2 linked regions of the Desulforapulum autotrophicum HRM2 genome follow. The protein of the gene in region 1 interacts with the protein of each later gene in a pairwise test. Links are inferred from orthologs where the notes say so. Each region holds a gene or a part of one and is shown on either strand. Other genes may lie near its edges.

What was found.
Region 2: the proteins of tsaE (region 1) and rlmB interact in binary tests that used the Escherichia coli proteins (3 or more experiments, as listed by UniProt). The link is inferred for Desulforapulum autotrophicum HRM2 from one-to-one orthologs.

The regions. Positions count from the first base shown.
Region 1 is NC_012108.1:4,046,090-4,052,557, forward strand. The notes cover bases 2,051-5,049. They hold tsaE (tRNA (adenosine(37)-N6)-threonylcarbamoyltransferase complex ATPase subunit type 1 TsaE), read left to right. Parts: upstream 2,051-3,317; coding sequence 3,318-3,782; downstream 3,783-5,049. Other genes in these bases: HRM2_RS17710 (NAD(P)H-hydrate dehydratase), read left to right, coding at 2,051-3,327; HRM2_RS17720 (aspartate kinase), read left to right, coding at 3,812-5,038; pyrF (orotidine-5'-phosphate decarboxylase), read right to left, coding at 5,029-5,049. Outside these bases: HRM2_RS17700 (MBL fold metallo-hydrolase), read right to left, coding at 1-917; HRM2_RS17705 (YchJ family protein), read left to right, coding at 1,256-1,744; more of HRM2_RS17710, read left to right, coding at 1,756-2,050; more of pyrF, read right to left, coding at 5,050-5,763; HRM2_RS17730 (HDOD domain-containing protein), read left to right, coding at 5,863-6,468. UniProt on the Escherichia coli protein: Required for the formation of a threonylcarbamoyl group on adenosine at position 37 (t(6)A37) in tRNAs that read codons beginning with adenine.
Region 2 is NC_012108.1:2,094,081-2,100,452, forward strand. Bases 3,237-6,139 are described here. They hold rlmB (23S rRNA (guanosine(2251)-2'-O)-methyltransferase RlmB), read left to right. Parts: upstream 3,237-4,258; coding sequence 4,259-5,020; downstream 5,021-6,139. Other genes in these bases: HRM2_RS09190 (YicC/YloC family endoribonuclease), read left to right, coding at 3,237-3,372; HRM2_RS09195 (DUF370 domain-containing protein), read left to right, coding at 3,397-3,663; gmk (guanylate kinase), read left to right, coding at 3,690-4,262; HRM2_RS09210 (hypothetical protein), read left to right, coding at 5,362-5,658; icd (NADP-dependent isocitrate dehydrogenase), read left to right, coding at 5,660-6,139. In the rest of the region: HRM2_RS09170 (ABC transporter substrate-binding protein), read left to right, coding at 1-70; HRM2_RS09175 (THUMP domain-containing class I SAM-dependent RNA methyltransferase), read right to left, coding at 184-1,395; HRM2_RS27615 (hypothetical protein), read left to right, coding at 1,597-1,755; HRM2_RS25975 (Trm112 family protein), read left to right, coding at 1,785-1,958; HRM2_RS09185 (DUF4416 family protein), read left to right, coding at 1,955-2,494; more of HRM2_RS09190, read left to right, coding at 2,491-3,236; more of icd, read left to right, coding at 6,140-6,372. UniProt on the Escherichia coli protein: Specifically methylates the ribose of guanosine 2251 in 23S rRNA.

The sequences.
Region 1 (6,468 bases):
TCAATGACCATACCGATCCAGTTGGCCGTCTGCTTGGTCAGACCGATGTTGATACTGCCTGGAATGTGTGCCCCGCCAAAGGCAGCCGTGTCCCTTGTGTCAAGCACCACGGCCCCCTGCTCCATGTGGTTTTTTACCTGGAGGGGAGACATATCCATCATCATGGGACAGCGTTCGAGCAACGGTGCGCCCTTGATGTTGGTTTCAATGATGTGGGTAAAGCTCTTGGGTCGTTCAGGAAAACTCTGTTTAAAAGATTCAATGAAATCTTTTCTGGAAAGATTTAACAACGGGTTATTGTGCTGTTCAAACCCAATGGTGGAACTTGGCTTTGAACTCATCCCCTTGCCGCACAGGGACCCCTCACCATGGGCTGGAAAGACCTCAAGGCTGTCGGCAAGATTGCCAAGCCGGTTGTAAAGCGAATTGTAAAGATTTTCAACCTGTTCGTCGATCAGCTCTTCTCCAGCAAGATCAGGCCGCCCCACATCCCCCACAAACATGCAGTCACCGGTGAGCACCAGCCATGGTTCCTGACTGCGCAGGGTATCTGTCACAAGGATTGAAAGCCCATGGGGGGTGTGACCAGGGGTTCTGAGGATATCAAGTTTGACACTGCCCATCATGAACGAATCCCCGTCCTTGACCGGTTTAAATTTATAGGTGGCCGGGGTCCCCTCCAGCAGGTAGATGTCAGCACCGGTGCGAGAACGTAATTCCATGTTACCGCTCACATGGTCGGCATGGATATGGGTTTCAAAGATATGGGTGATTTTCATGCCGTTATTCCGGGCAAGATCAATATACTCTTTGACCTCCCGTTTGGGATCCACCACACAGGCAACCCCGGCACCGGGACAACCGATGATGTAAGAAAGACACCCCATTCCCTCAACTGCAATTTGTTTAAAATACATTTACCCTCCTTTTCACGAAGACCTTTGCCGGGCCCCCTTCTGGTTGAATATAGTCATTGTATTAAGTGCCAATAAACAGTCTTGATTTACGTCACATTTTAAGATAGTGCTCACAAAACAATATAGCCCCTGTCCACTATTTTGCAAGAATTTTCCCAATAACCCTTAACCACTGCGGGTTCAGTTACGACCCATTGACTAAAATGGGCATCAAGGGGTATATTATCAGATGGCACATCCCCGACACGGTCAGGGATAAACTTGCCCAGACAGTCCAGGCAGGATTGAAACATTACAAATTAAATACACAGATAAAAACCAAGCAGGAGCATAAACGTATGAAACCATGTCCATGTTGCTCAACATTACCCTACAGCCAGTGCTGTGAACCCATCATCCGCGGAACCGTCTCAGCCACCACTGCCGAACAGGTCATGCGGTCAAGATATACAGCCTATGCACAAGGGGAAATTGGCTATCTCAAGGAAACGACCCACCCGGACGGTATGGCCGATTTTGACGAACAGGCAACCCGCTCCTGGTCTGAGAATTCACTATGGAAGGGTCTTGAGATCCTTACGACCGAGGCAGGCGGCCCAGAAGACACCCAGGGCAGTGTGGAATTCATTGCCCGTTTTACACAAAAGGACGTCGAGCACAAGCACCATGAACTGGCAATCTTTAAACGCGAGAACGACCGCTGGCTATTTCTGGACGGCAATCCGGTAAAGCCGAAACCCATGAAAAACAGCGCTCCCAAGATTGGTAGAAACGACCCCTGTCCGTGCAACAGCGGGAAAAAGTATAAAAAATGCTGTGGAAAATAATGGAGGACACCATGTACCTTGTTACCGCAAAACAAATGCAGGCCATGGACAAAGAAACCATTGAGGGCTTTGGCATTCCCGGGCGGGTTCTCATGGAGAATGCCGGACGGGGGGCCTTTGCCTTTTTACAGGAGCTCTTTCCAGACCTAGGTTCAAAAAAAGTATGCGTGCTTGCAGGCCCTGGCAACAACGGGGGCGACGGTTTTGTGGTGGCAAGATATCTTGTCCAGATGGGGGTAAAAACCGAGGTCTTTCTTTTTGCCCCTCCAAAAAAAATAACAGGGGATGCCCTGGCAAACTTAACCCTCCTGAAGACCCTGGTCAAGGTAAGCTCCCATGGCTCATTAACCGAGATCCTGGATATGGAAGGCGTTGACAGCATCAGGACAGAGATGGCCCAGGCCGACATTATGGTTGATGCCCTCCTTGGAACGGGCCTGAACTCGGATGTCAGGGGATTGTTCAAAACCGTCATTGAAAGGGTCAACGCCCTTCCCTGTAAGGTTTTGAGTATTGACATCCCATCGGGTCTTAACGCCGACACCGGCACGGCCCGCGGCACAGCAATCCAGGCCCATGCCACTGCAACCTTTGCATTTGCCAAGGCAGGCCATTTCCTTTTTCCAGGCAAGGCACTTACCGGCAAACTCAGGATCGTCGATATCGGGATCCCCCCGTTTATCTGCAATGGCATCGCTCCTGGGTTGAAGGTTGTGGCACACCGGGAGGTTGCGCAACTCTTTCCCAAAAGGGAACACGACACCCACAAGGGTAATTTCGGCCATCTGCTTGTAATTGCCGGTTCAACCGGCAAAACAGGAGCCGCGGCCCTTACGGCCAACGCGGCCATGGCCATGGGTGCCGGCCTTGTCACCCTGGGGATTGCTGAGACCCTCAACCCCGTCATGGAAATAAAGGTGACGGAACCCATGACCTTTCCCCTGGAAGAGAGTACGCCGGGTCACCTGTCCGACCATTGCTTTGAGGTCCTCACAGGTCTTGCACGGCAAAAAAACGCCATGGCCCTGGGACCCGGCTTGGGAACCGATCCTGCCACCCAGCGCCTGGTCAAAAAAATCATACAGGAACTGGCCCTTCCCATGGTGGTTGATGCCGATGGCCTCAACGCCATTGCAGACGACCCCGGAATTCTTAAAAAGGCCCGGGCACCGCTTATCCTGACCCCCCACCCCGGAGAGATGGCAAGACTATGTAAAACTACCACAAAACAGATCCAGGCCAACCGGCTTGAAGCGGCAGCCGATTTTGCCACAACCTTTAAGCTTATTGTTGTTCTCAAGGGAGCATCAACCCTGATAGCCCTTCCCGACGGTCGAACCCGCCTGTGTCCCACCGGGAATCCCGGCATGGCATCGGCCGGCATGGGCGATGTTCTCACCGGTATGATCGCAGCCCTCCTGGCCCAGGGGTTTAGCCCTGGGAATGCCGCCGTGGCAGGTGTTTATCTCCATGGCCTTGCCGGAGACATCCTTGCCCGTCAGTATAAGGGTGCCGGGTTTGTAGCGTCTGATCTGATACACACCATTCCAGCGGCCGTTAATGGTGAGGGCCCATGGAACTGACCATTATCTCCCGTTCGGGCAGACAAACCCTTGGGCTGGGTGAGAAATTAGGCAGACTACTGGATCGTGGCATCACCATCTCACTTACCGGGGGGCTCGGTGCAGGCAAGACCACCTTTGTAAAGGGTCTTGCAAAGGGCCTTGAAGTGCCTGCCTCATTTTACGTTACAAGCCCCACCTATACGATCATGAACGAATACCCCGGACGGCTTGATCTGTGCCACATGGATCTCTATCGCCTTGGTTCAAGCGACGAGTTGGACTATATCGGTTTTTATGAAATGATAACTCTGGATCGGGTGACTGTCATTGAATGGCCACAAATCATCGAACAGGGAACCATCAATTTTGACCTTGCCATCACTATTTCAACGGACAAGGCATTCAACCGGGAAATATCTTTCTTTGCCTCTGGACTTGACGCATCAAAGATGCTAAGCAAACTATTTATTTAAAAATCAAACCCTTCAAAGCAGGAGCATCTATGGCATTGAAAGTGCAAAAATTCGGGGGTACTTCGGTTGCCGATATCGAACGAATACGAAACGTTGCCCAACGGGTAGCAAGGGCATATGACAAAGGAGATCAGCTTGTAGTGGTGCTCTCAGCCATGTCCGGAATGACAGACAAACTCATCGCCCTGGCTGAAGAGGCGTCAGAGATTCCAGACAAACGAGAGCTTGACGTACTGCTGGCCACTGGCGAGCAGACAACGGCTGCCCTGCTTGCCATGATGCTCAAATCCATGGGCTACAAGTCAAAATCCCTGCTTGGCTTCCAGGCCGGAATAAAGACAGACAAAAGTGCAGGCAGGGCAAGGATTCTTGATATAGAGGCCAAACGAATCAAGGCCCTTCTGGACAATGGGCATATCGTTGTGGTTGCAGGATTCCAGGGAAGCGACACAAACGGTGACATCACCACCCTTGGCCGGGGAGGATCAGACACCTCGGCCGTGGCCATTGCCTCGGCCCTGAAGGCCGATGTGTGTGAGATATACACGGATGTGGACGGGGTCTACACAACCGACCCAAGAATCTGCGCCAAGGCCAGAAAAATAAACATAATCAGTTATGAAGAGATGCTTGAAATGGCAGTGCTTGGCGCCAAGGTTCTCCAGATCCGCTCTGTTGAATTTGCAAAGAAGTATAATGTGCCCGTCCATGTCAGATCATCATTCAGCGAAGAGGAGGGAACCATGGTTGTCAATGAAAGCAGTGACATGGAAAGCGTTGTTGTCTCAGGCATCACCTGTGACATGAACGAAACAAGAATCACCCTTAAAAAAGTACCAGACCAGCCGGGAATTTCGGCCAAAATTTTCTCCCCCCTTGCCGAGGCTGAGATCATGGTGGACATGATCATCCAGAACACCCGGTCGGGCGGTGAGACCGACGTAACCTTTACCGTGCCCACGGTTGATTTTAAGCGGGCAAAGGAAATCTCTGAACAAGTGGGCAACAAAATTGGCGCAAAGGAGGTCCTCACGGCAGAGGATATTGCCAAGGTGTCGGTGATCGGCCTTGGAATGAAAAGCCATTCAGGCGTTGCCGCCACCATGTTTTCAGCCCTTGCCGCGGAAAATATCAACATCCGACTGATTGCCACCTCTGAGATACGCATCTCCTGCGTGATCAAGGCAAAATATGCAGAGCTTGCCGTACGAGTCCTTCACACGGCATTCGGCCTTGACAATCCAACTCAGTCATAACGGTCTGCAAGGGCCGCTTCAACCTCCCCTGCTATGGCATCCGCTGCGGCACAGGGATCAACCGCTGTTCGGATGGGCCTTCCCACCACAATGAAATCCGCCCCCTGCCCGATGGCCATGGCAGGGGTCGTGATTCGTTCCTGGTCATCATTTTCAACCGATCCCCAGGCAGGCCGTATACCCGGTGTAACAATGAGAAAATCCCTGCCAAAAACCTTCTTTACTGCTGCCGCCTCAAGACCGGAGCAGACCACCCCGGCACATCCTGCACCATGGGCAAATCCGGCCCGTTTGAGGACCAGCTGCTCTGTCCGGGTGACATACTCCTGCCTGAACCCACAGGCCTCTACCACTGAAGCATCATTGTCCGTCAGCAGGGTAACGCCCAGCACCCGGGTCTTTCCCTGACCGCCCTGAACGGCCATCTCAAGCATTTTTTGTGAGGATGAGGCATGGACAGTAACAAGGTCCGCCCCTGTCTTTACCGCACTTTCCATGGCTTTTTTGACGGTTGCAGATATATCATGAAGCTTCAGGTCAAGAAAAATTCCGGCATCGCTCAATGCCCTTACCCTCCTGACCATGGCGGGCCCCTGGTCGATAAAAAGCTCAAGGCCGATCTTAAACATGCCCACCTTTTGATCCAGCATTCTCACTAAATCTTCAGCCTCGGCTGCCGAATCCACATCAAGGGGAAAGATGATGCGACTGTTTCCTTTTTTCATTCAAAGCTCCTTTAGACTTGAAAATTTGCCTTTAATAATGTTAGTAAATATTGTTTATGTGGTCAATAAAATTGTCATATGCGCAGGGGAGGGGTTCACATGGTGTGGTTGAGAAGAGAACATATTCCAGCGGGAAGCTTCCGGGTAGAAAAAAAAGGACAGATACTGCTCCAGGCATTCCTTGGTACCTGTGTGGGCGTTGCCCTTTACGACAAGGTTACAAAAATCGGGGGACTGATCCATATCCTCCTTCCGGAACCGCCTTCAACCATGCCACCGGAATATCCGGAAAAATACGCTTCAACCGGCCTTCCCCTTCTTTTAGAGGAACTCTTTGCCCTGGGTGTTGACCCCTGCAATCTCACTGCCACCATTGCAGGCGGTGCCCTTGTGGCCCCCCTGAGTGAGCTTGACATCCACCTTGATATCGGTGGAAGATCCACGGATATCGCCATTGACATCCTTAACCGGTCTGGAATTAAAATCGTTAAATCCGAGACCGGAGGTTTCTTCACCTGCACCCTTGAGCTTAACATGGCAACAGGGCAATTTGCCATTAAACCCGTAGCCCTGGAGACCCCAGTCAATGAACATACCGTCAGCCTGCCCCCTCTCTCGGAGCAGGATATCACCAAAACCATAAAAAATTTAAAACCCATTCCCCAGACGGCACTCAAAATTCTCAGGATGATCCAGGACGATCAT
Region 2 (6,372 bases), 2.0 Mb from region 1 along the record:
AAAGCCCCAGGGGGAAACCATTGACTATGACAAGCTGATCCAGGCCTGGAAAGAGGGCAGGGTGAAGTAACCTAGGGTATTACACGGGCCGACGTCTGACCTGACATCAGGTCATGGGGTCGGCCTTTTTTTATGGGGGCAGGAAGCGTCCATTGCCTGCCCGTCCCGCCAGTGTCCGTTCGATTAATACATTTCATACTTCACAAGGCGACCGTCAAGCCCACCCGCCTTTAAGGGTCTTTTCCAGGTTGCCTTGAGTCCCATGTGGCCAACGTACTGGGGATCTCCAAAATAGATATAGGCCGTTGATCCCTTGCACCGCTGTTTGAGAAAATCACCCAGTTCCCTGTGGAACACCTTCAGGTCGCTCTCCTTGCCCATGCGGATACCATAGGGGGGGTTGGCAACAATGATCGTGTCTTCAAGGGCCTGGATCTGTCTGAAATCCATATTCAGAACAGATACCTGCCCGCCGTTGTGGAGTCCCATGAGGTTTGTCCTTGCTGCAGTTACAGATGATTCTGCAATGTCGCTGCCAGCTATCAGTCCCTGTGCAATGGGGATGATCCCTGCATTTGCCTCAGTTTTTACCTGGTTCCAGAGGTCCGGGTTGAAATCGGGCAGGATCTCAAATCCAAACCGCTGCCTGAAGATCCCGGCAGGGATATGGCACTGGTGCATCAAAGCTTCACACAGCAGGGTGCCTGAACCACACATTGGGTCATAGAGCGGCCGTGTGCCATCCCATCCAGAGATGCGGATAATGGCTGCTGCAATGGTCTCCTGCATGGGAGCTGTGACTGATTCTTCCCTGTATCCCCGTTTGTGAAGGGCGCCGCCGGATGCATCAATACTGATGTCAGCCGTCTCCTTTCGGATGTGCAGGTTGATCATGACGTCGGGGTCAAGGGTGTTGACGTCCGGTCGTTTGCCGGTCCTTTCCCTGAAGTAGTCTGCAATGGCGTCTTTGAGCCTTAATCCGGCATACTGGGAGTGGGTGATCTCGCTGTCTGACACGTTGGAGGTGATGGCAAAGGTACTTTTTTTCTTAAACAGGTTTTCCCATTTGATCTTTTTCGCCTGTTTGTAAAGGGTGTCGGTGTTATTGCAGGCAAACGAGGTCAGGGGAGCCAGTATTCTTGAAAAGAGTCTTGTTTGATAATTAATGCGGTAGAAGGTCTCTTTTTCAGCCTTAAAGTAGATGCCCCGGAACGAGGGAGTTACATCTGTGGCCCCGAGCTGTTTGAGCTCAGCCTCTCCCTCGTTGATGAGATCTTCTGCAATCTGGCCGAAAAAGGTAGGGTCCTGCTGGTATTTAAATCCTGTGGCATAGCGCTTGTGCTGGCCTGCCCGTTTCCTGATAACATTGGTTTTGATGCTTTTTATGGGTTCCATTTGCGTCTCTGTAACGATCGGGTTATTGGGTTTACGGCAAGCTCTATCCCACCCTGTCGTTTTTGGGTAAAGCCTTGTCCCTGTTTCTTCAGACGTTCTCCGTCAAGGACGTGAAGACGGTTCGCCATCTTCATTTGGATAAACATCCTGTACGCTTTAAGATTGACAATCGGCGGCATTGTATCACATAATGTAAAGCTTATGGAAAATTTATCCAAAAAAACAAACCGGGCCGGAATAAACGAGGTTTTACCGCTTATTCTTGCTCTCTGGGAAAAGTTTGCTCTTGCCATGGGGCGCTCATGGCCCACAGGGGAGCGTATTTCAAGCTTTAAACCATGCAGTCCCCAGGGACTGTGACTAAAAAATACATAAAAGGAGATCTTACCATGGCTGTTTCCAAAGAGCTGCTGGAAATCCTGGCCTGTCCCAAATGCAAGGGCGAGGTTACCCTCAATAAAAACAAAGATGGACTGGTGTGCCGGGCCTGTTGCCTTGTGTATGAAATAAGGGACGATATTCCCATCATGCTGGTCGAAGAGGCAAAGCCCTTTAAAGAATGAGTACGCCAAAGAGCCCGGATCCGGCAAAGCTTGTCATCAGTCTGTTCATGAACGATCAGTCCATTGTTCAAAGGGTACTCGCCCTTTTGGAGGAAAAATTCGGCAGCATCGACATGATCAGCCCCTGGTTTGATTTTGACTACACCAACTACTACCACAGGGAGATGGGGTCCCCCCTTTTTCGGCGTGTGGTGGTGTTCAAGGCGCTTGTTGCCCAAGACTCCCTGGCAGAGATCAAGATTTCGACCAATAACATCGAAGCCATGTGGAAAGAAAATGGGAAAAGAGCTGTCAATATTGATCCTGGCTACCTTGTCAAGTCTCGGTTCATTCTGGCAACGGGCAAGGATTTTGCCCACCGGGTCTACATCGGGCAGGGCATCTATGCCGATCTTACACTGATGTACCAAAAGGGACGATTCATTGACCTTGACTGGACCTATCCCGATTACAGGGGGAATGCCATCAAAAGTTTCCTTGAAATTGTCAGGGCAAAGTATTGCCTTGATTTTAATAAAGAGAGAAGTCTTCCATGATTAACAGCATGACTGCCTATTCAGAGGCTGCATTTACGGAAAATGATATTAGAGCAGAGGTGGAGATCCGTTCTTACAACAGCAAGAACCTGGATATAGCCCTCTACCTGCCCCCCTTTTGCCGCAGGTTTGAAGACGGTGTCAAGAAGATGGTTGCAGAGCGCCTTTCAAGGGGGCGGGTGGAGATCCGAATCTCAGTAAAGGATGAATCCCAGGCGTCAACGGGCTTTGTTGTTGACGAACAACGGGCACTTGCCTACTTCAAGGCCTTATCACTTCTTAAAAACTGCCTGGCCCTGGACGCTGACCTCACCCTGGACCAGGTAATTGCAGGACGGGACATGATCCTGGACGAGGAACGAGAGCCGGATTTTGACCTGGTGTGGCAGGTGGTTTCATCAACAATGATAAAGGCCCTATCCCAGCTTGAAACCATGAGAGCCGTTGAAGGGGAAAACCTTTTAACGGATCTGGAGGCAAGGATGGCATTCATCGAAACCGAGCTTGCAACCATTGAAGCCAATGCCCTTGAAATTCCTGAAATCTACCGGGAGCGTTTGTTGGAAAAACTTTCCCGCCTCACCGCAGGGGTGGAAAACCTTGATCCCGTGCGCCTCAGCCAGGAGGTTGCCATTCTTGCCGACAAGAGCGACATTTCTGAGGAGATCGTCAGGGCCTACAGTCATATCAAGCAGTTCCGGGAGATTCTGGCCTCAAACGAGCCGGCCGGAAGAAAGCTCAACTTTTTGATCCAGGAGTTCAACCGGGAGTTCAACACCATGGGCTCAAAATCCAGCCAGGCACAGTTGTCCCACAGGGTAGTTAATTTAAAGTCTGAACTTGAGAAAATCAGGGAACAGGTTCAAAACATAGAATAATTGTTCGTCAAACCAGGAGATATAATGGAACAGGTTCTTTTAAACATCGGGTTTGGTAATACCGTTGTTGCTGAAAAAGTGGTGGCCATCCTCACCCCCAACTCGTCACCCATGAAGCGGTTAAAGGATGATGCAAAGGATGAAAACCGTCTGCTGGACGTCACCCACGGCAGAAAAACAAGGGCCGTCATTGTGACCGAGAGCAATCATGTCATTCTCTCGTCCATCCAGGCCGAGACCATTTCCCAGCGATTTTCAACTTTAAAAAACCAGGAAAATGACGAGGGGTAGTTCTCCCGGAAGCAAAGGACATTATTTTGGAAAACAGCAAGAAACCGGGAAAACTATTTGTGGTGTCGGCCCCGTCGGGTGCCGGCAAGACCACCCTCTGTAAACAGATGCTCGACAGGTTCTCACAGCTCTCCTATTCGGTTTCCCACACCACAAGGCCGCCCCGACAAGGAGAGGTTCATGGTCAGGATTATTTTTTCATAGATAAATCCGAATTCCAGAGACGAATTGATGCAGGGCTGTGGGCCGAGTGGGCAAAAGTCCACGACAACTTCTACGGTACCAGCCTTACCCTGCTCCAGGATACCCTGGCACGGGGGGGCAATCTTCTTCTGGACATTGACGTCCAGGGGGCAAGGCAGATTGTGAAGGCGTTTCCAGCGGCCGTGACCATTTTTATCATGGCCCCTGATTTTACAACCCTTGAACAGCGTCTCCGACGACGGGGAACCGATTCTGAAGCGGTGATTGCCCAGCGCATGAAAAATGCGGAACAGGAGATCAGCCAGAAGGGATGGTACTCCCATGTGATTAAAAATGATGACCTCGAGACCAGCATCAACGAGATGTCCGTTATTTTTGAAAAGGAGCTTGCATGAGCCGGAAAAGTGAGGCAGTTGAGATCCTCTGTGGTATTCATCCGATTCGTGAAGCCCTGCGGGCGGGCAGGAGAAAGTTCTATGCCATTCTGGTTTCAAAGGATCGCTCCAGGGCGCGGCTGGCTGAAATTCTTGGCGTTGCACAAGAGCAGTCCATCCCTGTGGAGATCACCGATACAATGACCCTGGATGCCTTGACAGACAATGCCCGCCACCAGGGGGTGGCTGCCCGGGTGTCGCCCTTTGCAACGGTTCGGGCCGAGGGGATTGTCAAGCAGATGCCCAAGGGAGTGTCGAATAGATTCATTCTGGTGATTGAAACCCTTGAGGACCCCCAGAATTTTGGAGCATTGATCCGGACAGCCCTTTGTGCGGGTGTGGATCATATTATGATACCCAAGGAGAGGAGTGCTTCTCCCTCTCCATCGGTTTCCAGGGCCTCAGCCGGCGCCATGGAGCATGCCGAGATTTCGTTGATTACCAACACGGCCGGCCTTTTGCGGCAATTAAAGGCCATGGGATTCTGGGTTGCAGGGCTGGACGGCCAGGGGACAACCCCTCTGTTTTCGGCGGATCTTACCGGTAACCTGGTGCTTGTGGTGGGCGGTGAGCACAAGGGCATTCGGCCCCTGGTGAAAAAAGAGTGTGATTTTCTTGTTTCCCTGCCCATCAAGGCCGGCGTAACTTCCCTGAACGCATCGGTGGCAGGCGGGATCGCCATGTATGAAGCCCTTCGCCAGCGTCAGCTGACTGCATAACCGGCACGGCCGGGGCGAGAGATGGCATCCGGCCACAAAGAAGCATGAAACACGATGATACCGGGCAGGCGATAGTACCATTCCGCCCCCTTTGGTTACCCTGACCGGAACGGTAAACGTCGGGGGGCTTTTTGTCCTTCCAGACTAAAACGCAGGAACTGCGGGCTAAAGTCCTCAAACAGCCTGCGCTTCTTAACGCCTGGAAGGGCAAAAATCCTATCCCCTTTGGTTTACAATGTTCCGGTCAGGGAAACCAAAGAGGGCTCTAAAGTCGAGACTTTAACAATGATGTCTCGACAAGAGTTTCATATAACCACATGTCCTGGCGGACACAACGAAGCATGAAACTCGACAGTAGTAGGCCGGTGGGAACGGGTGTTGCCCTGAACGGGTTAAATGGCAACGGTGGACACGAGGTCCAAGGAGTTGCCATTTCCCTCGGAGCAGGCCATGGACGGCCTGCGAGAATGAGTGAAGGGCAACACCCGTTCCCGCCGGCCGGTCGAAGCGAGTTTCATATGAAACCGGCATGGCCGGAGCGAGGGTTGGCCCCGGCCTCAACGAGTGATGAAACGCCTCTGTTTGCAATGCTTTGGTGGGTGTTTCATATAAAAAAAATCAAGGAGCGTATAGATTAATATGAGCAACATTATTTCCATGAATGACGATCTGGTGCTGGATGTGCCCGATTGTGTTGAGATTCCCTTTATCGAGGGGGACGGCATTGGTCCTGACATCTGGCAGGCGGCACAGCCTGTGTTTGACACGGCTGTTCAACAAGCCTATAACGGTCAAAAAAAGATCCAGTGGCTCAATATTCCTGCCGGAGCCAAGGGGTTTAACAAGACCGGTGAATGGCTTTCCGATGATGCCCTTGAGATCATTGAGGCCCACCGGGTGGCCATCAAGGGCCCCTTGGCAACCCCGGTAGGCAGCGGCATGCGAAGCTTGAACGTTAAAATCCGTCAGCACCTGGACCTTTACGCCTGTATCCGGCCGGTGCGCTATTTCTCGCCCATCCAAAGCCCGGTAAAACATCCTGAACATGTGAACATTACCGTATTCCGGGAGAATACCGAGGATCTCTATGCTGGCATTGAGTGGGCCTCAGGCTCTTTTGAGGCCCAAAAGCTCCTTAAATTTATGAAAACCGAGCTGGACGTTGACGTATGCGCCACCGCTGCCATCGGCCTCAAGCCCATCTGCCCGGAAAAGAGCAAGCGACTGGTGAAAAAGGCCGTGGCCTATGCCGTTGACAATGGCTTGAAAAGCGTCACCCTCATGCACAAGGGCAATATCATGAAGTACACCGAGGGTGGGTTCAGACAATGGGGATATGAGGCGGCCCAGGA